Regions from separate parts of the Clostridioides sp. LIBA-6822 genome, predicted to be linked through region 1. Evidence: riboswitches for the same ligand, from Rfam matches in the RefSeq annotation. Region 1 holds a riboswitch; each other region holds the start of a gene.
The links. Region 1 has a riboswitch for S-adenosylmethionine ahead of ACTG48_RS09765 (O-acetylhomoserine aminocarboxypropyltransferase/cysteine synthase family protein). Riboswitches for the same ligand answer to the same signal wherever they lie in the genome.

Region 1 (7,834 bases):
TTATCTTATTGATGTTTAATTTGATACAATAAAATTTAATAAAAAATCGATGTATATATTTTACACCGATTTCTCATTTTTTAACCTCATTACAAGCAATTGTTTAAAATATAATATATCTAAAAATCAAAAGATAAATCAATAAATGGTACAAAGTTTAATTTCTTATTATCATATCATGTACAAAATCAAAACTTCCTTTATCTGCACCTAATGTTGTTTCCATAATGTAAATGAAAGCTTCTGTTTTTTGCAGCATTTCATCTTTGTTCCAATTAAACATTGATTCATCAAATATACATTCAGAAGAAGCAATCAAAAACTCTATTGTTTCTTTCGGATATTTTGTATTGAACACTCCTTCTCTTACACCTTGTTCTACTACATCTGCTAAAATTGGTGTGAAGTTTAGGATAGTTTTAACTATTGTCTTTTGATGCATCTCTGCATTGTTGGGTAAATGGAATTGTTCAATTACTTTTTCTTTATTGTTTCCAACACTAGGTCTTTGAGACATTAATATCTGAAAAAATTTTTCAAGTACTGGAATTTCTGGATTTAAAGCAATTTTTTTTGCCATGTTTATATCATTATCTATAATTCTAGTTATAATTGCATCCATTACTTCTTCTTTAGATTTAAAGTAGTAATAAAAAGTTCCCTTTGCAATTCCAATTTCATTTAAAATATCATTTATAGTAGTTTTTGAATATCCTTTAGTGCAAAAAAGCATTTCAGATGTATCTAATATTTCAGCTTTTCGTTCTTCAGGGTCTTTTACTATTCTCATATGTTTTCTCCTTTCATTAGACCGTCAGTCGGTTTAGTATTATTATATAAAACTACTACTATAATGTCAAATTTTTTAAAAATAATAAGGTATAAAGAATCATTAAGATTATCTTTATACCTATAGCTTTCTATATCTTATTTAATTAGTTTTTATATACTATCCTAAATTTATTGTAGTAGATAATTTTTTATCCAATTTCTAAACAATAACTCAGAATGTTTCTTCCATTTGACTGTTGGCTCTTTTGAAGGGTCATTATTAATATAATAGTTTTGAGGTATTGATATTTCATCGCCCCTATCTATATCTCTCTTATATTCCTTATCAAGAGTGTACTTATCGTATTCACCATGTCCCATTACAAATACATCTCTTGAATTTGTAATTATATAAGGACCAGCTTCTTTAGAATGACTTACAATACTTAATTCTTTATTATTTTTTAGAGCTTCAGTATTTATAGTAGTATGTCTTGAATGTGGAGCAAAAAATTCTTTTTCAAATCCATCTACTATTTTACTATTTTTATCTACTTTATGCTTAAATACTCCAAAACATTTTTGACTTAATGGAAGTTTTTTTACATTGTAGTATTTGTAAAGACTTGCTTGAGCCGCCCAACATATATATAATGTAGATTTAGTTTTTCTTTTAGAATAATCCATAATTTCTTCTAGTTCATTCCAATAATCAACTTCTTCAAACTCCATTTGTTCAACTGGAGCTCCTGTTATTATAAAGCCATCAAAGTACTCTTCTTTGGCTTCATCAAATGTTTTATAAAAATCCTTAACATATTCATTACATACTCTTTTACTTTCTCTTGTTGAGATTTTAATAAATTCCACAGATACATTGAATCCTGTTTTGTCTATCCTTCTAAGTAAATCTAATTCTGTATCCATCTTTATAGGCATTAAATTCAATATAGCTATCTTTGTATCTATACTTTTTTCATATTTTAATTCTTTATTAAAATCTTCTTTGTAAATTACATCTATTCCTTCATCCAATAATTTATTAATAACAGGTAATCCTTTTGGTAGTATTAAAGCCATATCTTTTCACTTCTCTTTCTCTTAGAAATTTAAAGCTTGATTTAAATCAGCTATTAAATCCTCTACATTTTCTATTCCAACGGATAATCTTATTAGTGAAGGTAATACTCCAGATGCAATCAATTGTTCTTCTGTTAATTGTCTATGAGTAGTTGAAGCTGGATGTATAACGCATGTTCTTACATCTGAAACATGTGTAACTAAAGATGCTATCTGTAATTTCTCCACAAATTTCTTGGCATTTTCTAGCCCACCTCTTACTCCAAATGATAAAACTCCACTACATCCTTTTGATAGATACTTTTTCGCATTCTCATAATACTTGTTATCTTCAAGTCCTGGATAGTTAATCCAATCTACATTTTCGTGTTTTTCTAAAAATTTGGCTATTTTAAGTGCATTTTCACTATGTCTCTCCATTCTAAGGTGAAGTGTTTCAACATTTAAATTAGTAAGATATGCATTAAATGGACTTAAACAATTTCCATAATCTCTAAGTAGTTGAACTCGTGCCTTAGTTGCATATGCAGCATTTCCAAATTTTTGAGTATAACTTATTCCATGATATGTTGGGTCTGGTTCAACCAACTCTGGAAACTTCCCATTATCCCAGTTAAAGTTTCCTCCATCTACTATAATTCCTCCAACACTTGAAGCATGGCCATCTAAATACTTTGTAGTAGAATGAGTAACTATGTTTGCTCCATATTTTAGAGGATTACAAAGCACTGGTGATGCTAGTGAATTATCGACTATAAATGGAACATTCACTCTCTTAGCTACATTTGCTATTTTTTCAAAATCTATAACTTCAAGAGTTGGATTTGCAAGTGTTTCTGCAAACACAACTTTAGTGTTTTCATTTGCAAGTGCTACTATTTCATCTTCACTTGAGTCTAAGTCAAATGATATCAAATCTATTCCAAATTTTTTAAGACTAGGTCCTAATAAATTGAATGTTCCTCCATATACTTTTGAAGAACAAAGTATACTATCTCCTGATTTACATATATTTAAAACTGCTAACATATTTGCAGATTGACCTGATGACACAGCCACAGAAGATACTCCTCCTTCTAGTAGACTTATCTTTTCTTCAAAAGCTTGAATAGTAGGATTGCTTATTCTTGAATATATATGTCCATCAACTTTTAAGTCAAATAGTTCAGCAAGTTGGTCTATACTACTATATTTAAAAGTTGTACTTTGATATAAAGGTAAAACTCTTGGTTCTCCATTTCCTGGTTTGTAATTTCCTTGCACACATATTGTCTCTTTATTATACATTTTTGTATCCCCCTTAGATTTTAGTAAAAAATTAAACTATTTATCAGATGAGATTTAAAATAAATAAAGCCTGAGTATATAACTCAGGCTCTGTATAAGCTTAATTATACTCATCTCTCAGCTTTCGCCGCAGGATTTAGCACCAATGTATATAAATATACTGGTTGCCGGGTTTCATAGGGCCAGTCCCTCCACCTCTCTGGATAAGATTTATTTAATTTTTCTATGTTTTATATCTTATATATTTTTCCTAATTTTGTCAACTATTTTTTTAAAAATTTTCTTTTAATAAATTTTCCAATCTCTACTTGAACTACAGACATTATGGCTAAACTAATTGTTATAAGCCATTCTGAACCATTTAAAATAGTTAAACTGAATGCATTTCTAAAAACAGGTACAAATAGTATTACTGCTATTAGTAACGCAGAAGTTAAAAATGAAATTAAAAGAAATGGATTCTTACCATTATTTTTGTTAAACATGGAATCTGTATTTGAACGTTGGCTAAAAGCTCTTAACATTTGTGAAAATGCTAATACACAAAATGCCATTGTTTGACCTACAGCATGGTTTTCTATATTAAGACCAATTTTATATGCTAAAATAGTCATTATTGCCACAAATATACCTTGAGTAACTACTCTTTGTATAAGGTTCTTTTCAAACAAGGTCGTTGATTTTACTGGTTGATGCTTCATTATATTTCTACTTGGTGGGTCAACTCCAAGCGCAAGGGCTGGAAGTGTAGCAGTTGCAAGGTTTACCCACAAAATATGAACTGCTAGAAGTGGAGTATCCCAATTTAATAATATTGCAACAAACAATGTAAGTATCTCTGCTATATTACCAACAAGTAAGAATTGTATAACTTTCTGTATATTTCTATATACACGTCTACCTTCTTTTATTGCATAAGCAATCGTTGTAAAGCTATCATCCATTAAAATCATATCAGAAGAATCTTTTGCAACGTCTGTACCACTTATACCCATAGCTATACCAATATCAGCAGATTTTAAGGCAGGAGAATCGTTTACTCCATCTCCAGTCATTGCTGGTACTTCTCCAATTCTTTTTAGAGATTGTATAATTCTAAGTTTATCAAATGGGGACACACGTGCAAATACTGTAGCTTTTTTAACAGCTTCATCTAGTTCATCATCACTTAAATTATCAAGTTCATCACCAGATATAACAGTATTTCCTTCATTCCATATTCCTAATTCATGAGCTATTGTTGTGGCAGTAACTTTATGGTCACCTGTTATCATTATGGTTCTTATACCTGCTTCTTTACAAGTATTTACTGCATCAATTACCTCAGTTCTTGGAGGGTCAATCATACCAACCATACCTATAAATGTCAAATCATATTCTATGTTTTCATTATCTTCTTTTGGTATAGATGAAATCTCACGCTTCGCAAAACCAAGTACACGCAATGCATCTTTAGACATAGTAAGACATAATTCGTGTATATTCTTTTTATCCACTTCGGTAATATTTCTTTCGCCTTTTGATGTTAATATTTTAGTACATAAGTCAAGAATTTCATCTACTGCACCTTTAGTATAAGCAGTAATCTTTCCATCTATATTATGAACAGTTGTCATACATTTTCTATCAGAATCAAAAGGCTGTTCAAATACACGTGGATATTCTTCTTCAAGAGCTTCTTGATCTATTCCAAATTTGTTGGCCATAAAAATTAATGCACCCTCTGTTGGGTCACCTAATATTTCATCTGTTTTATCTGGATTAATACACGCATCATTACAAAGTGCACCAGCATAAACAATTTCTTTATATACTAGTGGATGTTTTTCAGATGCAGTGTCTATTGATGTAACTTTTCCAGACTCAAAATCTCCATTTACAGCAATATGTGTAACAGTCATCTTATTTAAAGTTAATGTACCAGTTTTATCGCAACATATTACTGTAGCTCCTCCTAATGTTTCAACAGCAGGTAATTTTCTAATTAAAGCATTTCTTTTAGCCATACGTTGTACGCCTAAAGCCATTACAATAGTAGCTGTTGCAGGTAATCCCTCTGGAATAATTGATATGGCAAGGGAAATTGCAATCATAAACATTGGCAAGAGAGGTCTCTGATAAAATGCACCTATTGCAAATATAACAACGCATACAATAATACCTATGACACTTAATGTCTTTCCAACAGTATTAAGTTTACGTTTTATAGGAGTATCAAAATCATCTTGTGAATCTAAAAGATGTGCTATGTTACCCACTTCTGTATCCATACCAGTTGCAACTACAACACCTACACCTCTACCATATGTGACGATTGAGGATGTATAAGCCATATTGCTACGGTCTCCTAATACACATTCTTCAGATAAGATTGTATCTGAATCTTTTTCTGATGGAACAGATTCTCCTGTTAATGAAGCTTCTTGAATTTTTAAACTCGATGTTTCTATCAAACGAAGGTCTGCTGGGACCATCGCTCCATCCTCTAAAAAAACAATGTCTCCTACTACAAGATTACTTGCTGGAATAACACTTTCTTCACCCTCACGCATAACACGAGCTATAGGTGAATTCATATTTTTTAATGCTTCTAACGATGACTCTGCCTTTTTTTCTTGAACAATTCCAATAACTGCATTTACTGTTACAATTATTAGTATTACAAAAGCTTCTGTAAATTCTCCAAATATCAAGGATAATATGGCTGCTCCTATTAGTATTAAAACCATAGCATCTGTAATTTGACTCCAAAGCATTTGTAAAGTTGTTCTAGGTGGTTTTTTTCTCAGTTCATTTAAACCATTCTCTTTAATCCGTTTTTCCGCCTCGGTATCGGTGAGCCCCTCCTCTGATGAATCTAGACTTTCTAAAATTTCATGAGTTGCTCTTGAATGCCAAGGCATCTGTTTGTGATTTTCCATTTTGGAAGATCACTCCTTTCTTTTTTTGATTTAAGAATAATTATATTTTAAAATCAAGTTCAATTCAATACACAATAAGTATATTTTACCTAAATTTAACAATACTTTTTAATGCTTAATAAAAATCTACTCTTTTACAAATATGTACTCACCATTATCAGATAAATTTTCTTGATACTTATATCCTCCTAAATTAAATTTTTTGAGTTCTTCAGTATCTCTTACTCTGTTTTTTACAATATACTTTACCATCATCCCTCTAGCTTTCTTTGCTTGTGTAGATTCAACTTTTAATTTACCATTTTTACTTACTTTAAAAGTACATGTAATGCATGTATCACTATCTTTAATAAATTTTTCTATGGATTTACTGTATTCATTTGATGTCAAATTAACGATAGCCCTTTTTTCTTTGATTAATTGTTCATATATGCTATTTCCCCAATATTCATACAAATTCTTAAATTCACGTACCTGTAATTTTGTCTGCATTTCTAATCTATACTCATATATACTGTCATACGGTTTTATAACCCCATACAATCCACTTATGATTCGAATACAATTGTCTGCGAACTCTTCATCTTGTTTTGTAAAACTATCTGCCTCTATATTTTTATATTGAATTCCATCATAAGTTAAGATTGCAGGGCTTCCAAGTGTATCAAACTTAATATTCTCAAATCTATTTTTATTTAATATAGCTAATTTTTCATTGATTTTCATTCTGTTTTTAAAATCTTCTATGCTAAATGCCTTTATATTTTCCACTATTTCTTTTGTGTTATCTATAAAACAGGGTAAACTCAAATCTCTATCAAAGGCTTCTATATGCTTCATATTTTTAGCTGGTGATAACATTATAATCATAAATTCTTATTACTCCTGTTTTTCCAAATATTCAAGAATTTCTTGTGCATTTGTATCTGGTTTTGCTTTCTCAAAGACTTTTTCAATAATTCCATTTTCATCTATGATATAAGTTGCACGCACAACTCCCAATGCAGTTTTTCCATACATTTTTTTCTCTTTCCATACATCAAATGCTTTAATAGCAACTAAATCAGGGTCAGAAAGTAAAATAAATGGAAGTTCATGTTTTTCTGCAAATTTTTGATGTGATTTTATACTATCTTTACTTATACCAATAACTTGTACATCATCCTTTTTAAATCCATCATATGCATTTCTAAAAGCACAAGCTTGACGTGTACAACCTGGTGTATTGTCTTTAGGATAAAAATATACTACTACTTTTTTTCCCTTAAAATCAGACATACTTACTTTATTTCCATCTTTATCCTCTAATGTAAATTCTGGTGCTTTTGTTCCTATACTCAACATAAATATCTCTCCTTTTGTTTTTATTGATAATTTTATATTATATATTATTACCCTATATATCTGTACATAAATAAAATTTTTTATTTTTTATATATAAAGTCTCATCAATATATAATTTTCATAATATTTATATTCTAAAAATATACCATAAATATCTCGATTAAAGTATTTAAACTTAAAATCAGATTAACTAATCCATTAATTAAAATTGACAGTATTTAATATATATTAAATACTGTCAATTTACTACCATTTTCATAGTCTATATAAATTTAAATTCTTCAACATCAAACAAACCCAAATCAGTAAGTCTTATTTGTGGAACAACAGGAAGTGCCATAAAAGAAAGTGTAATAAAAGGGTCTACATATTTTGGAACTCCCATACTTCTTGCTATCTCCAACATATTATCAGTCGTTTCTTGCACTTCT
Region 2 (7,834 bases), 1.9 Mb from region 1:
ATAGGAAGAACACCAAGTAATATAGTTGCTATAAGACCTTTAAGAGATGGTGTAATTTCTGATTATGATGTAACTGAAAAGATGTTAAAATCTTTTATAGATAAGATAGTTGATAAAAAAGGATTTGGAAGATTCTTCATGCCAAGGATTATGGTATGTGTACCAACGGGTGTCACAGAAGTAGAAAAAAGAGCAGTAGAGGATGCTACTAGACAAGCCGGAGCTAGAGAAGTATATATCATAGAAGAACCAATAGCAGCAGCCATAGGGGCTGGAGTAGACATATCACAGCCTAATGGGAATATGATTATAGATATTGGTGGTGGGACTGTAGACATAGCCGTAATATCTCTAGGAGGAGCTGTTGTAAGTGAATCTATAAAAGTTGGTGGGGATAGATTTGATGATTCTATAGTTAAGTATATGAAAAAACAACACAACCTTCTTATAGGAGAAAGAACAGCAGAGAAAATCAAATTTGAAATTGGTTCTGCATTTAAGAGAGAAGAAGAAAAATATATGAAGATAACAGGAAGAAACTTAATTACAGGACTTCCTAGTTCTATAACTATAAATTCAACAGAAATGCTAGAAGCTCTTAGAGAATGTGTTGAGCAAATAGTAGTTGCCACTCATGCTGTTTTAGAAAAAACACCTCCTGAGTTAGCAGCAGACATAGGAGATGTTGGTATAATAATGACTGGCGGAGGTTCATTATTATATGGATTAGATAAAATAATAGAACAGAGAACAGGGATAACTGTTACAATAGCAGAGGAGCCATTGTCTTGTGTTGCAAAAGGTACAGGAATAGCTTTGGGTTCAATAGACTTACTTGAAACAGGTGGGTCTTTTAGAAGAAAATAATTAGGAGAGTTTATAATGCTAAATATAGATGAAATAAAAAAATTAATACCACATAGATATCCATTTTTATTGGTGGACAAGATTACAGAACTAGAAGTTGGAAAAAGAGCTGTTGGTATAAAAAATGTAACAGTTAACGAGCCATTTTTTCAAGGTCACTTTCCAGAATATCCATTAATGCCAGGAGTTTTGATAGTAGAGGCTTTGGCACAAGTGTGTGGAGTTGCAATGATGTCTGTAGAGGAAAATAAAGGAAAATTAGGTGTATTTGCAGGTATAGATAAAGTTAGAATTAAGAGAGAAGTAAGACCAGGAGATACATTAACTATGGAAGTTGAAATGACAACTCTTAGAAGAAATATAGCTAAGGCAGATGCTAAAGCATATGTTGGTGAAGAGCTTGTCTGTAAAGGTGAATTAATGTTTGCTTTGGTTGAAAAGTAAAAACTAACAACATAAGAGTAAAAAGGTAGATAATTTGGAGTATTTAATCAGATACTCTAAAATATCTACCTTTTTATATAAAGAATTTTATCGGTTACTTCACATTGGACTTAGGTGGATACTAATAAAGCTAAAGCTATTGTTTCAGCTAAGTCCAATATAAAGCTAAGACGTATATTATTAAATGAAAGTCTATTGTTTTCATCAATTTTATCTACAATTCCCACTATAGAATAATTTCCTATTTGAGGTAGTTTTTTGCCAACACCTTTTCCGGGCAGGATAGGTCCTTCTCTAATTTGTATATTACCTATGTTACTCTGCGACCCCAAGCAAGCATCTATAGCCAAGAAGTTACCTTGCATATGTGTATTTTTTATAGTATCTAAAGACTCATATATGTTTAAGGCGTGAATAGGGTTATCTAGTGTACCGTAAACGGGGTATTTAAATTTACTGTTCTTAAGTATTGTTCCAACTAAAGGGCCTAAAGTATCACCTATAGCCCTGTCTGTTCCTATGCAAACAACAATCGTATTTTCATTAATTATAGTTTTTAGAACTGAACTTAGCATCTGTATAACATCATCATCGCTGTAATTTACTTTAGCTAAATACAATAGGAACACCCCCTTCAAAAAAATATATGAATAAAAAACAGTAAAAAGACCTAACTTTAAATTTCAGATAGAGATAATATTTTATTTGTCTTACAAAAAAAGGTATGGGAAAAATATGACTAAAAATCTTGACAAAATTTTAAAAAAATAGTAAGCTAGTAAAGTAAAACAAAACTTAAATCTTGATTACCTTATCAAGAGCGGCTGAGGGATAGGCCCTGTGAAGCCCAGCAACCACCCAAATGGGAAAAGGTGCTAATTCCTACAAGACAAAAGTCTTGAAAGATGAGGTCAGTTAATTAGTATACAATTACGATTATTAACCTCTTCTTATAAAGGAGAGGTTTTTTATTTTGAGTAAAATTTCTAAAATTAAAAATAAGGTAAAACCTATAATAAAAATTAAGAATGTATAAGGGGGAATAAAAATGGCAAGACATTTATTTACGTCAGAATCAGTTACAGAAGGACATCCTGATAAGATATGTGACCAAATATCAGATTCAATATTAGATGCATTATTAGAAAAAGACCCACAATCTAGAGTAGCTTGTGAAACTACAGTTACAACTGGATTAGTTTTAGTAGCAGGAGAAATAAGTACATCTGCTTATGTAGATATTCCTAAACTGGTAAGAGAAACAGTAAGAGAGATTGGATATACAAGAGCAAAATATGGATTTGACTGTGATACTTGTGCAGTTATAACTTCTATAGATGAGCAATCTGGAGATATAGCTATGGGAGTTGATGAAGGTCTAGAAAGCAAGACTGGAGAAGAGATAGAAGAAGAAATAGAAAAAGTTGGAGCTGGAGACCAAGGTATAATGTTTGGATTTGCATGCAATGAGACTCCAGAATTAATGCCACTTCCAATATCTTTGGCTCATAAATTATCAAGAAGACTTACAGAAGTTAGAAAGACAGGTTTAGTTGATTATTTAAGACCAGATGGAAAAACTCAAGTTACTGTTGAATATGAAGGAAATAAAGCTGTAAGAGTACATACAGTTCTTATATCAGCTCAACATTGTGAAACAGTATCAAATGATAAAATAAGAGAAGATATAATTAATCATGTTATTAAAGAGGTTATACCAGCTGAATTACTTGATGAAGAAACTAAAATTTATATAAATCCAACAGGAAGATTTGTTATAGGAGGACCTCAAGGAGATACAGGTCTTACAGGAAGAAAAATAATAATAGATACTTATGGTGGATATTCTAGACATGGTGGAGGAGCTTTCTCAGGAAAAGACCCTACAAAAGTTGATAGATCTGCTGCTTATGCAGCTAGATATGTTGCGAAAAATATTGTTGCAGCTGGCCTTGCAGATAAATGTGAGATAGAACTTGCATATGCTATAGGTATAGCTAGACCACTGTCTATATTTATAGATACTTTTGGGACAGGTAAAGTTTCAGAAGAAAAACTTGTTGAATTAGTAAATAAACACTTTGATTTAAGACCAGGAGCTATAATAAGAGACTTAGATTTAAGAAAGCCACTTTACAAAAAAGTTGCTGCTTATGGTCACTTTGGTAGAACTGATATAGATTTACCTTGGGAAAAAATTGACAAAGTTGAGCAATTAAGAAAAGATGCTCTAGGTGAATAATTTTTAACTAAGAGACTGTTAGAATGTAATTTTAAGATTACTTTCTAACAGTTTTTTTATTGTAGATTAAATATTTTTAATAAATGTAAATTTCTCATCATATAATAAACAAACAGTATTTAATTAGATTAGTGTATTTTGTTTTATAATATTATGGCAAATTGATACATATTATAGGATATATGTTAAAAACTGGTTAAGAATGTGTTAACTACTGTTAAATTATTAAAAATATATTGAAATATCACAATAATACGTCTAATATAATCTTAATAAACTTACACTTAAAAAATTATTTTAATTAGGGGGGAGTAATGTATGTCAGGCAAGATAAATGTTAAAACTGTTATAAGTTTTGCTGGAGCTTATGTGGCTACTGTAATAGGCTCTGGATTTGCAACTGGTCAAGAAATACTGCAATTTTTTACGTTTTATGGATATGCTGGTATTATAGGTGGAATAATATCTATGGTATTATTTTCATGGTTTGGAGCAGAAGTTATAGATAAAGGAAGAGAATTGAAGCTTAAGGAGCCAATAAAGATTTATCAAGTATACTGTGGAAAATATCTTGGCACATTCTTTGAATGGTTTGGACCACTATTTTTATTTGGAACATTAGTAATAATGATTGCAGGAGCAGGAGCTACATTATCAGAGTACTATGGATTAAATCCATATGTAGGTAGGATTGGTATGGCAATCGTTTCCCTAATAACTGTTTCTTTAGGTTTGACAAGGCTTTCTAAAATACTAGGTAATATAGGTCCTATAATAATAATATTTACACTTTTAGTAGGAGCTATTAGTTTGTGTAGTAATATTGATGCTTTACCAAATGCTGGAGCTATGGTTGATAGTCTAAACATTAAAACTGCTACATCAAGTGGGTATTTCTCAGGTGTGCTTTATACTTGTTATAATGTAATAATAGTAATAACATTCTTGACAGGAATGGGTTCTTCTGCAGTAAATAAGAAAGATGCTGTGTGGGGTGGTATAATAGGTGGAGTAGCTCTTATGGCAGCAGCTATAATGATGAATTTAGCATTACTTTCAGACATAGGAAATATATATACAAAAGAGATACCAGCACTTTATTTAGCTGATAAGATATCTCCAATAATAGGTATTTTATTCTCAGTAGTTCTTTTATTAGGAATATACACTACAGCTGTACCACTATTATGGTCAGTAACTAATAGATTTGTAGAGGATGACCATCCTAAATTTAGAATGATAACAATAGTAGTAAGTATACTAGCATGTATAGGAGGTCTATTGCCATTTGATAAGCTAGTAGGAACACTATATCCGTATACAGGTTACATGGGAATTTTGATTTTACTATGTATGCTTTATAGAAGAATTACTAAAACCAGTGGGTATAAGGAAAATAAATCTGAGATAAGTTAATATTAGAATAAATTTATGAAATTTAGTTTGTACTTTACACATGAAGTAATTAAAATAAAATAGTTATTAAAATATGGTACCTGTTTTCTAAGGTGCCATATTTTTTGGATGCACATTTTTTTTGTTTCTGATAAAATGTATAATAGTTGGAAATTAGGTTAAGTATAAAAGTATAAAAACTTTTCTAGAACTATCATAGTCTAACATATAAAATATACTAACTTAAATGGAGCGAGTATTAGTATTTTTAGGAGATAAAAATGGAAAAATTAGAAGGAATGATAAGTGAAATAGTCTTTAAAAATGAGGACAATGGATATACAATAGCTCATCTGGTAAATGAAAAGGATGAAATTGTAATTGTAGGATGTATGCCTACTTTGGCAATTGGAGAGAGTATCGAAGTTGAAGGTAAATGGGTAAACCATAAAATTTATGGTACTCAGTTTGAAGTGAATAGTTTTATGCCAGTGACACCATCATCCTTAGAAGGAATTTATGTTTATTTATCTTCTGGAATGATACATGGTATTGGTGAAAAAATGGCTAAGAGAATAATTGATAAGTTTGGTGTAGATACACTAAATGTGATACAAAATTCACCAGAAAGACTACAAGAAGTAGAAGGTATAGGGAGTAAAAAGGTAAAACAAATAGTAAAAAGTTATGAAGAAGACAGAGAGCTTAGAAACATCATAATAGAACTATCTCCTTTTGGAATAACGCCAAATTACTGTCTAAAAATATATAAGAAATATAAAAGCAGTGCAATAGAAGTCATAAATAAAAATCCATACCAACTTGCTGAAGATATAAGAGGAATAGGATTTAAGGTGGCTGATAGTATAGCCAATAAAATTGGCATAGATAAAAATTCTAAAGATAGAGTTTGTCAGGGAATTTTATACACTTTAAATAAATCTCTAAGCAATGGACATACATATTTACCAGAGCATGTTCTAATACAAGATTCGGAAAAATTATTGGAGCTAAATGGAGAAATAATAAAAGAGTGTATAATGATGTTAGTTTATAACCAAAAAATACATATAGAGAAAGTAAACAATGAAAATCTTATATATCTTATGCCATATTATTTAGCTGAAAATGGAGTATGTAGTCAAATCGTAAAATTATCACAGTATGAATTTGAAGACTTGAAAATAGATATAGATAGTGAAATTAATATTTTAGAAGAAGATAAAAAAATCAAGTTAGCAGAAAAACAAATTTTAGCAGTCAAAGAATCTATTAATAGTGGAGTATTAATTATAACTGGTGGCCCAGGGACTGGTAAGACAACCACTATTAACTCTATCATAGAGATATTTGAGAATAATGGTAAAAGTGTGACCTTAGCAGCTCCGACGGGAAGAGCAGCAAAGAGAATGAGTGAAACTTCTGATAAAGAAGCAAAAACTATACATAGATTATTAGAAATGGGTTTTTCAACAGATGATGATTTAACTTTTTTTAAAGATGAAGAAGACCCAATAAATTCAGATGTAATCATTGTTGATGAGGTATCAATGGTAGATATAATTTTAATGTACAATCTACTTAGAGCTATAAAGATAGGAACAAGAGTAATTTTGGTTGGAGATAGTGACCAACTACCTTCTGTAGGAGCTGGAAATGTACTTAAGGATATGATTGATTCTAATATTATAAATGTGGTTAAATTAAATGAAATATTTAGACAAGCACAAGAGAGTATGATAATTGTAAATGCTCATAAAATAAATAATGGAGAGCCGCTTTATTTAAATACAAAAGAGAAAGATTTCTTTTTTATAAGAAAATCTACCAATGAAGAAATATTAAATGAAATAATAGGATTAGTTAATGAAAGATTACCTAAATTTTATAAAGTTGATAAATTAAAAGACATACAAGTTTTATCTTCAATGAGAAAAGGAGAGTTAGGAGTTACTAATCTCAATATAGAGTTACAAAAGTATCTTAACAAAAAAGAAAAATTTAAAGTTGAAGAGAGTTTTTCTAAAAGACTCTTTAGAGTAGGCGATAAAGTAATGCAAGTAAAAAATAACTATACAAAAAAATGGGAAACAGAAGACCAAAAAGAAAGTGGAGAAGGCATCTATAATGGAGATATAGGATATGTTTATCATATAGATAAAGATAAGAAAACTATATATGTATTATTTGACCAAACTAAAATTGTATCTTATTTATATGATGAATTAGATGAAATTGACCATAGTTTCTGTACAACAATACATAAAAGTCAAGGAAGTGAATTTCCAGTTGTAGTATTACCAATAACTTGGGCTCCTCCCATGTTACTTAGCCGTAATTTATTATATACAGCTGTAACAAGAGCAAAAAAATTAGTTGTATTGGTTGGAGATGTAAAGTATCTTGAATATATGATAAAAAATAATAGAGTGAACCAAAGGTATTCAAATTTAGGATATAAGTTGAATAAATTTAAGCGAGAAGGGTTGTTGATAGAATAAATATGAAAATATGCAATGATAATTTTATTAAGCGTTTACAAAACATGATTAATAAATGTCTGGATTTTATATATCCTGAGAATATAAGTTGCATAATTTGTGATAAATCCATAAAGAAAACAAATACTTATTCAATATGTAAAAGCTGTTTTAATGAAATGAATTTTATACAAGATGGTTGTATGAAATGTGGAAAACCAATAACACGTCATTCAATTGAAAAGGAGTTTTTTGAAGACTGTAGCTATTGTTTTAATAAAGATTTTTATTTTGATAAATCTATATCTTGCATTGAATATAATGATGTAAGCAAAAAGATAGTATTAGGACTAAAATATAATCAAAAAACATTTATGGCTAGGTATATAGCTCAGATAATGAAAGA
Region 3 (7,834 bases), 390 kb from region 1:
TTTATATAGTTTTACCTATAAATATGTTACCACAATTCTTCCAAAAAATTTGTCACTTTCTAGTTATAAAAAAAAATGAGTAAATATTTTTAATTTTACTCATTTTATAGATTTTGCATATTCAATTTAGAAAGCTGGCACTATACTTCCTTTATATTCATCTTGTATAAATTTCTTAACTTCTTTACTGTTCATAGCCTCTGATAAAGCTTTTATCTTATCACTATCTTTATTATTTTCTCTACAAGCTATTATATTTACATATGGAGAATCGCTTGATTCTATTACTATAGCATCTTTAGTAGGATTTAAGTTAGCTGTTAAAGCATAATTGGAATTTATAACTGCTCCATCAACATCTTTTAATACTGTTGGTAATTGTTCTGCATTCATTTCTTTTATTTGTATATTTTTAGGATTTTTAGTTATGTCTTTTTTAGTTATAAGCTCTCCATCTTTTACTTCTATTAATTTACTTTTTGCTAATAATTTAAGTGCTCTAGCTCCATTAGTTGCATCATTTGGCACAGCTATAACTGCTCCATCTTTTATTTCATCTAATGACTTAACTTTTTCTGAATAGAATCCCATTGGCTCTATGTGAACTTTAGATGTATACGTAAGTTTATATTCTTTCTCCTTCACAGTTTCTTCTAAAAATGGAATATGTTGAAAGAAGTTAGCATCCAAAGAACCTTCATCTAAAGCTGTATTTGGAAGTACATAGTCATCAAATATTTTTACTTCTAAATCATATCCTTTTTCTTTTAATAAAGGCTTTGCAACTTCCAATATCTTTGCATGTGGATTTGATGAAGCTCCTACTAGTATTTTCTTATCCTCTTTGTTTGAACAACCTACTGCTGATATTGCTATTGCTGATACCAATGCTACTGATAATAATTTTTTTAATTTCATTTTTTACTCCCCCTCTTTAAAATGTTTATGATTAAGTTATTTTAGTTTCTTGTAAGCTAGATTTCCTATACCTTGTATTATCTGAACTAATATTACAAGTGCTATTACTGTATACACCATTACTGCTGTATCAAATCTTTGATATCCATAAATAAGTGCTATATTACCTAATCCTCCAGCTCCTACTGCACCTGCCATAGCTGTATATCCAAGTATAGATATTATTGATAATGTAATTCCAGATACTATTGAAGGCATGGCTTCCTTTATCATAACTTTAAATACTATTTGTCTCTTTGTAGCTCCAAAAGATCTTGCAGCTTCTATCAATCCTTTATCAACTTCATTTAGTGAACTTTCTATAATTCTAGCGATAAATGGTGCTGCACCAATAGTTATAGGCACTATTGCAGCAGTTTCTCCTATACTTGTTCCAACGATTAATCTAGTTATTGGAATCATTGCAACTATAAGTATCATGAATGGGAAACTTCTAAATATATTTACTATAAACCCTAAAGCACTATTTATTGTGCTATTTGGTTTTAATCCATCTGGTTTTGTAACCACTAATATGATTGCTAGTATAAATCCTAATATTGTTGCCACTATAGTTGGTACTATAACCATATACAAAGTTTGTAACAATGCATTTGGAAATAGTGTTGTCAAAAAGTCGATTAAACTATTCATTTATCATTTCCTCCCATCTTATGCCCTTACTAGTTAGATATTGTTTTACTTGTTCTCCACTTTTATCTGAAACATTTATGATAAGTGAGCCTAAAATATCTTCTTTGAATTGCTCTAATTTACCGAATATTATAGAAACATCTATATTTAGTTCTCTTGCCATAGTTGTAATAATAGCTTCATTAGAAATATCTTTAGGGAATAGTATCTTTATATTTGTTCCCTTTGGTAAGATTATACTTTCTTCACCGATTAATTTTCTAAGTCCTTTAGTATTTCTTAAGAAAATTTCTTCTGTATCTCCCACCTCTAAAACTTCTCCATTTTCCATTATTGCTACTCTTCCACAAATCTGTTTTATAACTTCCATTTGATGAGTTACAACTATTATTGTTATTCCTAGTTTTTTATTTATATCTTCAAGTAATGAAAGAATTGATTTTGTAGTATTTGGGTCTAATGCTGAAGTTGCTTCGTCACAAAGAAGTACTTGTGGATTTAGTGCCAAAGCTCTAGCAATTGCAACTCTCTGTTTTTGACCACCACTTAGATTTCTAGGTTTATCATTTTTCTTTTCAGATATTCCAACTACTTCTAATAACTCTAAAACTCTTTTCTTGATTTCTGATTTTGTATATCCAAAACATTCTAATGGCAATGCTACATTATCAAATACAGTTCTTCTCTCAAGTAATGAAAAGTGTTGAAAAATCATACCTAACTCTTTTCTTAAATCTCTCATCTGCTTTTCATTTAATGACTTTACTTCCTTATCAGAAACAAGTACATTACCTTCTTGATATTCTTCCAGTCCATTTATGCATCTAAGTAGTGTTGATTTACCTGCACCACTATGACCTATTATTCCAAAAATTTCTCCAGATTCTATTTCAATATTTACATCTTTAAGCACTTGAATCTTTCCATAATACTTATTAACATTTTTTATGCTAATCATAAAATTTCCTCCCCATATATTCTGCTCAGTTTTTATGTTTATCCTAGCTTATGTCTTTTAATTTGTATCTAACAAAATAAAAGCCTGAGTATAAACTCAGGCTTAGAAAGCTATTTATACTCATCTATCAACTATATTAGTTGCAGGATTTAGCACCAATGTATATAAAATATACTGGTTGCCGGGTTTCAAAGGGCCAGTCCCTCCACCACTCTTGATAAGACGTTATTTAATTTAATTTGATTATCATTTGTTGCTATGTTATATATGATATATTCATTAATAATATTTGTCAATGAATTTATTTAAATTTCTTATTTTTTATTACTTTTAGTGAAAAATAAATATCTATTTTTTATTGATTTTATAGCTTACAAACCCCTGTATTTTCAAATGACTTAAAGACAATGATGATTACATGACTCTAACACCTTAGACTTTATTAAAGATTTAAGTTGCGCAGATTCTATTATTGTAGTATTATTTGCAAAAAACAACAAATACTCAGCTACCCAATTCAGAGTATATTTTGGTATATGCATATCTATATAACCACGATTAGACAAAACTTTTAACCCTCTTGCCAGTAAAAATTCTTTTAAACGTTCAGTGGCAATGTCACTTGTGACAAACTATATAGAAATGTTACACTTCCACTAGTGGGAATGTGGATATAAAATCTGCTGTTGATTCAGGAAATTATAAAGCCAATAATTATGGGAATTTAAATATCCAATATACTAAAATAGCTAATAATCTTTCATTCTTTAATAAAAATGACAACATTAATATTATACTTCCTAAAAATTTAGAGTTCGAATTTGTAGCAAAAACAAAAAATAGCTTAATTCTAATCAATTTTCAAAAATATATTATTATTGAGAAAAAGACAGTAAAATGTAGAATTGGTAGGCATCCTAATATAGAAATTAATGTTGAAAGCAATATTGGAAATATTAAGGTTACAAAATGATAGTGATTATATTTTATGATGAAAAATATCAATGTCTTCTTAGATATCGTACCAATTTGCTAATATTATTGAGGAATTAAGATATTCGACTTAATTATTGTATTGGATTTTGATATAAAAAAATGCGAAGCCCAAGAAAGATAATATCTTCAGGGCTTCTATATGTTTTAAAACTTTTTCATTTTCTAATTAGGTATTTGTTATATTATTTTTTATTATTTCCTGTTATTCCTAGTCTATCATTCATATCTTTTATCATTTTTCTAAAACCACTACCTATATCATTTCCAACATCTTCTGTTCCATGAACTAGTTTCATAAAGTCATTTTGACCTTTTTTCATATCTTCATCAGATACATTGTCTAATTTTTTTATTCTTTCATCTATATCTTTTACTAATCTTTCACCTTCAGTTATTAATTCATCATTCATTTTCTTTAATTCTGTATCTTCTGTTTTACCATCTTTTTTAAGAGATGTTACAAATGATTGTATTTTATCTCTACTATCTTTGTACGCAGCCTTTACATCATTTAAGTATTTTTCATTTCCTGGATATTCTTTATCCTTAAACTGATTGTTTATGCTTTCTGGAGTATCATAAATAGAGTATCTATTTAAACCTGCTATATAATCGTTATAACTTGTTGAATAATAATTCATATAACCTTCATTGTTATTTACTGATTCATTGGGATTTTTTCCTGCATTCTCACTTGGTTCTTCTGTTTTTTTAGTACATGCAGTCATTCCTATAGCTAATACTAACGCTAGTCCTACAAATAAAGTTCTTTTTAATTTCATTTTTATTATCCTCCTAGATGTTTTGTATTACAAAAAAATTTAATATATTTCTTTCTTAATTTAGTATTTCTATATTTTTATTTTTTATTTACTAAAATTAAACAAGTTATAATTTATTTTTTTGGAAATTATAATAAATAAGCAATTAAATGAAAAAAATATAATTTTATTGTTGATATTGATTATCATTCATAGTATAATTTAATTAATTGATATTAATTTTCATTTGAAGGAGGTTATCTTTTATGTCTTGTTGTAATTCACAATTTTGTTGTAAAAATAAAATTGAATCATCATATATAAAATGGCTTTTAGAAGTTTTAGGTCCAGTTTTTTTAGGTTCTAAACCTGCTGAAATAATAAATATTTCATTTACTGATGTAAATAGAGAGGAAAAGATTAGTGACATTTACAAATATCTATACAAATGTAAAAAAATAGATTTTATAGTTATTGATAAAAAGAAAAAAGGATTAAAAATCTTATTTGTAAACAAAAATGCATTATCAGAAAGATTAAAATGTAAAAAAACAGTAAATTTTTTAAAATTTCTAGGATATAAACAAAATACGAATGTCAATGCCTATTTGGAGCATTTAGTAAATAAACTTAATGGTGATACTTTCCCTGATGAAATAGGAATTTTTTTAGGATATCCTCTTAAAGATGTAATTGGCTTTATGGGATATAGTAATTATGAGGTTTCTATGATTAAATATTGGAAAGTTTATGGAGATACAAAACAATCAGAATACACGTATTCTAAATTTTTACTTCATCGTAAGAAAATGAGAAAATTACTAGACTACATAAGTGTAGATAAAATAGTAAGTTGTTTTTAATTGTATTTTTATATATGACAATAAAAAATACACCCTTTTACTATGCTGTTTCCATAATAAATAAGGGTGTATTTTTTACTTCAATATTCTAATTTTGATTGTACAACATATCTTTAATATTTATTTTCTTTTCTTGCATTCCATTAGACATTAAGAATTCTTGTGTATCTTCTAACTCTTTTATATCTTTATCTGTTATTTTAGAACTAAAATTATACCAAGAATACATTTCTTTTGTTTCATCTAAAGATAATCCAACTTCTTTAGATACAACATCCATTACTTTGTCCTTATTTTCATCCATATATTTTAAAGTATCTTCATGAACTTTCATAAATCTTTTTACTAGTTCAGGATATTTTTCAGCAAAATCATCACTTACAGCAGTAACTATTATTCCACTAACTAATCCTTCTCCATTTACAATCATCTTAGCACCTGAATTTATTGTTTTTAATGCAGTTGGACCTGCAAGCATAGCTACATCAGCACTTTTACTTTCTAATGCAGAAGCAGCACCAGGAATATCCATATTTACATATTCAACATCGTCTATAGTGTAACCTTCCTTAGCAAGTGCAGCAATTAATAATTGATGAAGTATAGTGCCCTTTGGTCCTACTATTTTTTTGCCTTTTAAATCCTTTATAGATTTAATATTTTCGTTATTAGTTATAAGCATATATCCTTTTGGTGATCTACTATAAATATTTGTAATTTTAAGACCAACATCATTTGAAGCAGCTATTATTGCAGATGTTCCTCCTAAAGCATGTAAAAAGTCTATCTCCCCTGCAGCTAGTGCCTGAGTTTGCTCTGGTCCTGTTGTTAATTCATGAAAATTAACTTTTATATTGTCCTTTTTAAATTCTTTTCCAAATAAGTCATCCTTTTTTTCCAGTATACTAGGAACATTAAGTGGTGATTTTACATAAGTCAGATTTATTTCCTTTGGTAAACTAGCTTCTTTTTTTGCAGGTGCATCTTTGTCCTCATCTTTTGTTGAGCATCCTACAGTACCAACCAACACCATTACTAAAGATGTCATTACTGCTAAAATTTTTTTATTTCTTTTAATCAATTAAAACTCCCCCAATTCCCTTAATATTTCTTTTTTTAAGCTTATATAATAGCTTTTAGTTAAATCTCTATTATATTCATCTTCGACACTAAACTGTTTAATCCCTTTATTTTTACTAAAAACAATTATTTTCTTTGCTATTTCCATAGCTTCTTCGATATTGTGAGTTACAAATACTACACCTTTTTTAGTATTTTCATGGATATTTATAACTTCTTTCTGCATTTTTCTTCTTGTAAAGTAATCTAGTGCCGCAAATGGCTCGTCCATAAGTAAAATATCTGGATTGAAGGAAAGAGCTCTTGCTATACTTACTCTATGAGCCATACCTCCTGATAATTCATTTGGATATGAGTTTTTAAATTTTTCAAGCTTCATCATTTTTAAATATTTGTCCAAATCAACTTTATTTCTATTCTTTTTTTCAGTATGTAAAAGTATATTTTCACTCACATTCAACCATGGCATAAGTCTACTTTCTTGAAATACCACTCCCACTTTTGGAATGCACTTTTTATCATTACTATAAAAATATATATTTCCACTAGTCGCATTTTCAAGACCTGCTAAAATTCTAAGTAAAGTAGTCTTACCACATCCACTTTCACCTAATATAACAGTTATTTCTTCACTAGATATATTTAACGATACATCATCAAGAACTAAGTGTTCTTTATTATCAACTAAATATTTTTTATGTATATTCTCTAGTAAAAATCCATTTCTAACCATTTAAATCAACCTGCTTCCCTTTGCTAAACTTTATTATCGCCTTTGAAAATAAATAATCTGAAAGTATACCTAAAAATCCAATAACAAAAATACCTACCAATACAACATCAGTTCGCGACATATCTTTTCCATCAGAAATCAAATATCCTAGACCTGAAGAAGCTGCAATAAGCTCTGCTCCAATTATAGCTCTAAAACTATATCCAAGACCTAAACTAAGTCCAACAACAATATCTAACATAGAATTAGGAATTATTATTTTATAAAAAATTCTCTTCTTAGATAAATTAAAAGATTTACCCACTTCTATTAATTTGTTATCGCAATTTTTTATGCCTTTCAATGTATTTAAAAATATTGGGAAAAAGGATGCTAAAATGATAATTATAATTTTGGATTCTTCACCTATACCAAACCATAAAATCAGCATTGGAACCAAAGCTAGTGGAGGTGTACTTCGCATAAATTCAAAGAGTGGTTTGAAATATTCATACATTTTTTTATTTACTCCAAATACAACTCCAAGTGGTATCGCTATCAGTGAACTTATTAAAAAACCTACCAATATTCTTTTTATACTGGCATAAGCATTTAAGAAAATAGAACCATCATATATCATTTTTATGAAAGTATCTAAAACTCTTTCAGGAGGAGGCAAGATATAACTACTCCATATCCCCAGAATACATACAATCTTCCATAAAATTAAAATTATTAAAAAAATATAATATCCTTTGAACTTTTTATGAATTTTCTCAATCATATAAAACTCCTTTTAATATATCTATCCCTGCTACCCTTTTTATTTTTTAAAATCCTAAAGAATGATTAA

Region 2: linked by a shared signal. The riboswitch ahead of metK (methionine adenosyltransferase) and the one ahead of ACTG48_RS09765 (O-acetylhomoserine aminocarboxypropyltransferase/cysteine synthase family protein) in region 1 are both predicted to bind S-adenosylmethionine.
Region 3: linked by a shared signal. The riboswitch ahead of ACTG48_RS07905 (methionine ABC transporter ATP-binding protein) and the one ahead of ACTG48_RS09765 (O-acetylhomoserine aminocarboxypropyltransferase/cysteine synthase family protein) in region 1 are both predicted to bind S-adenosylmethionine.

The regions. Positions count from the first base shown of each region.
Region 1 covers NZ_CP196995.1:2,030,655-2,038,488, reverse strand. Annotated here, with positions in the region: gene ACTG48_RS09775 (TetR/AcrR family transcriptional regulator) at 158-790, opposite strand; gene ACTG48_RS09770 (homoserine O-succinyltransferase) at 961-1,851, opposite strand; gene ACTG48_RS09765 (O-acetylhomoserine aminocarboxypropyltransferase/cysteine synthase family protein) at 1,873-3,138, opposite strand; SAM riboswitch class I at 3,246-3,348, opposite strand; gene ACTG48_RS09760 (cation-translocating P-type ATPase) at 3,402-6,059, opposite strand; gene yaaA (peroxide stress protein YaaA) at 6,186-6,929, opposite strand; gene bcp (thioredoxin-dependent thiol peroxidase) at 6,939-7,403, opposite strand; gene ade (adenine deaminase) at 7,666-7,834, opposite strand, start outside.
Region 2 covers NZ_CP196995.1:177,426-185,259, forward strand. Annotated here, with positions in the region: gene mreB (rod shape-determining protein MreB) at 1-867, shown strand, start outside; gene fabZ (3-hydroxyacyl-ACP dehydratase FabZ) at 883-1,311, shown strand; gene yyaC (spore protease YyaC) at 1,422-1,931, opposite strand; SAM riboswitch class I at 2,120-2,223, shown strand; gene metK (methionine adenosyltransferase) at 2,360-3,553, shown strand; gene ACTG48_RS01220 (YkvI family membrane protein) at 3,872-4,969, shown strand; gene recD2 (SF1B family DNA helicase RecD2) at 5,230-7,449, shown strand; gene ACTG48_RS01230 (ComF family protein) at 7,494-7,834, shown strand, end outside.
Region 3 covers NZ_CP196995.1:1,639,429-1,647,262, reverse strand. Annotated here, with positions in the region: gene ACTG48_RS07915 (MetQ/NlpA family ABC transporter substrate-binding protein) at 127-918, opposite strand; gene ACTG48_RS07910 (methionine ABC transporter permease) at 955-1,611, opposite strand; gene ACTG48_RS07905 (methionine ABC transporter ATP-binding protein) at 1,604-2,569, opposite strand; SAM riboswitch class I at 2,687-2,793, opposite strand; gene ACTG48_RS07900 (hypothetical protein) at 2,968-3,111, opposite strand; partial or broken gene ACTG48_RS07895 (DUF4097 family beta strand repeat-containing protein) at 3,231-3,542, shown strand; gene ACTG48_RS07890 (hypothetical protein) at 3,748-4,347, opposite strand; gene ACTG48_RS07885 (DUF3793 family protein) at 4,593-5,189, shown strand; gene ACTG48_RS07880 (NrtA/SsuA/CpmA family ABC transporter substrate-binding protein) at 5,278-6,237, opposite strand; gene ACTG48_RS07875 (ABC transporter ATP-binding protein) at 6,271-7,002, opposite strand; gene ACTG48_RS07870 (ABC transporter permease) at 6,995-7,765, opposite strand.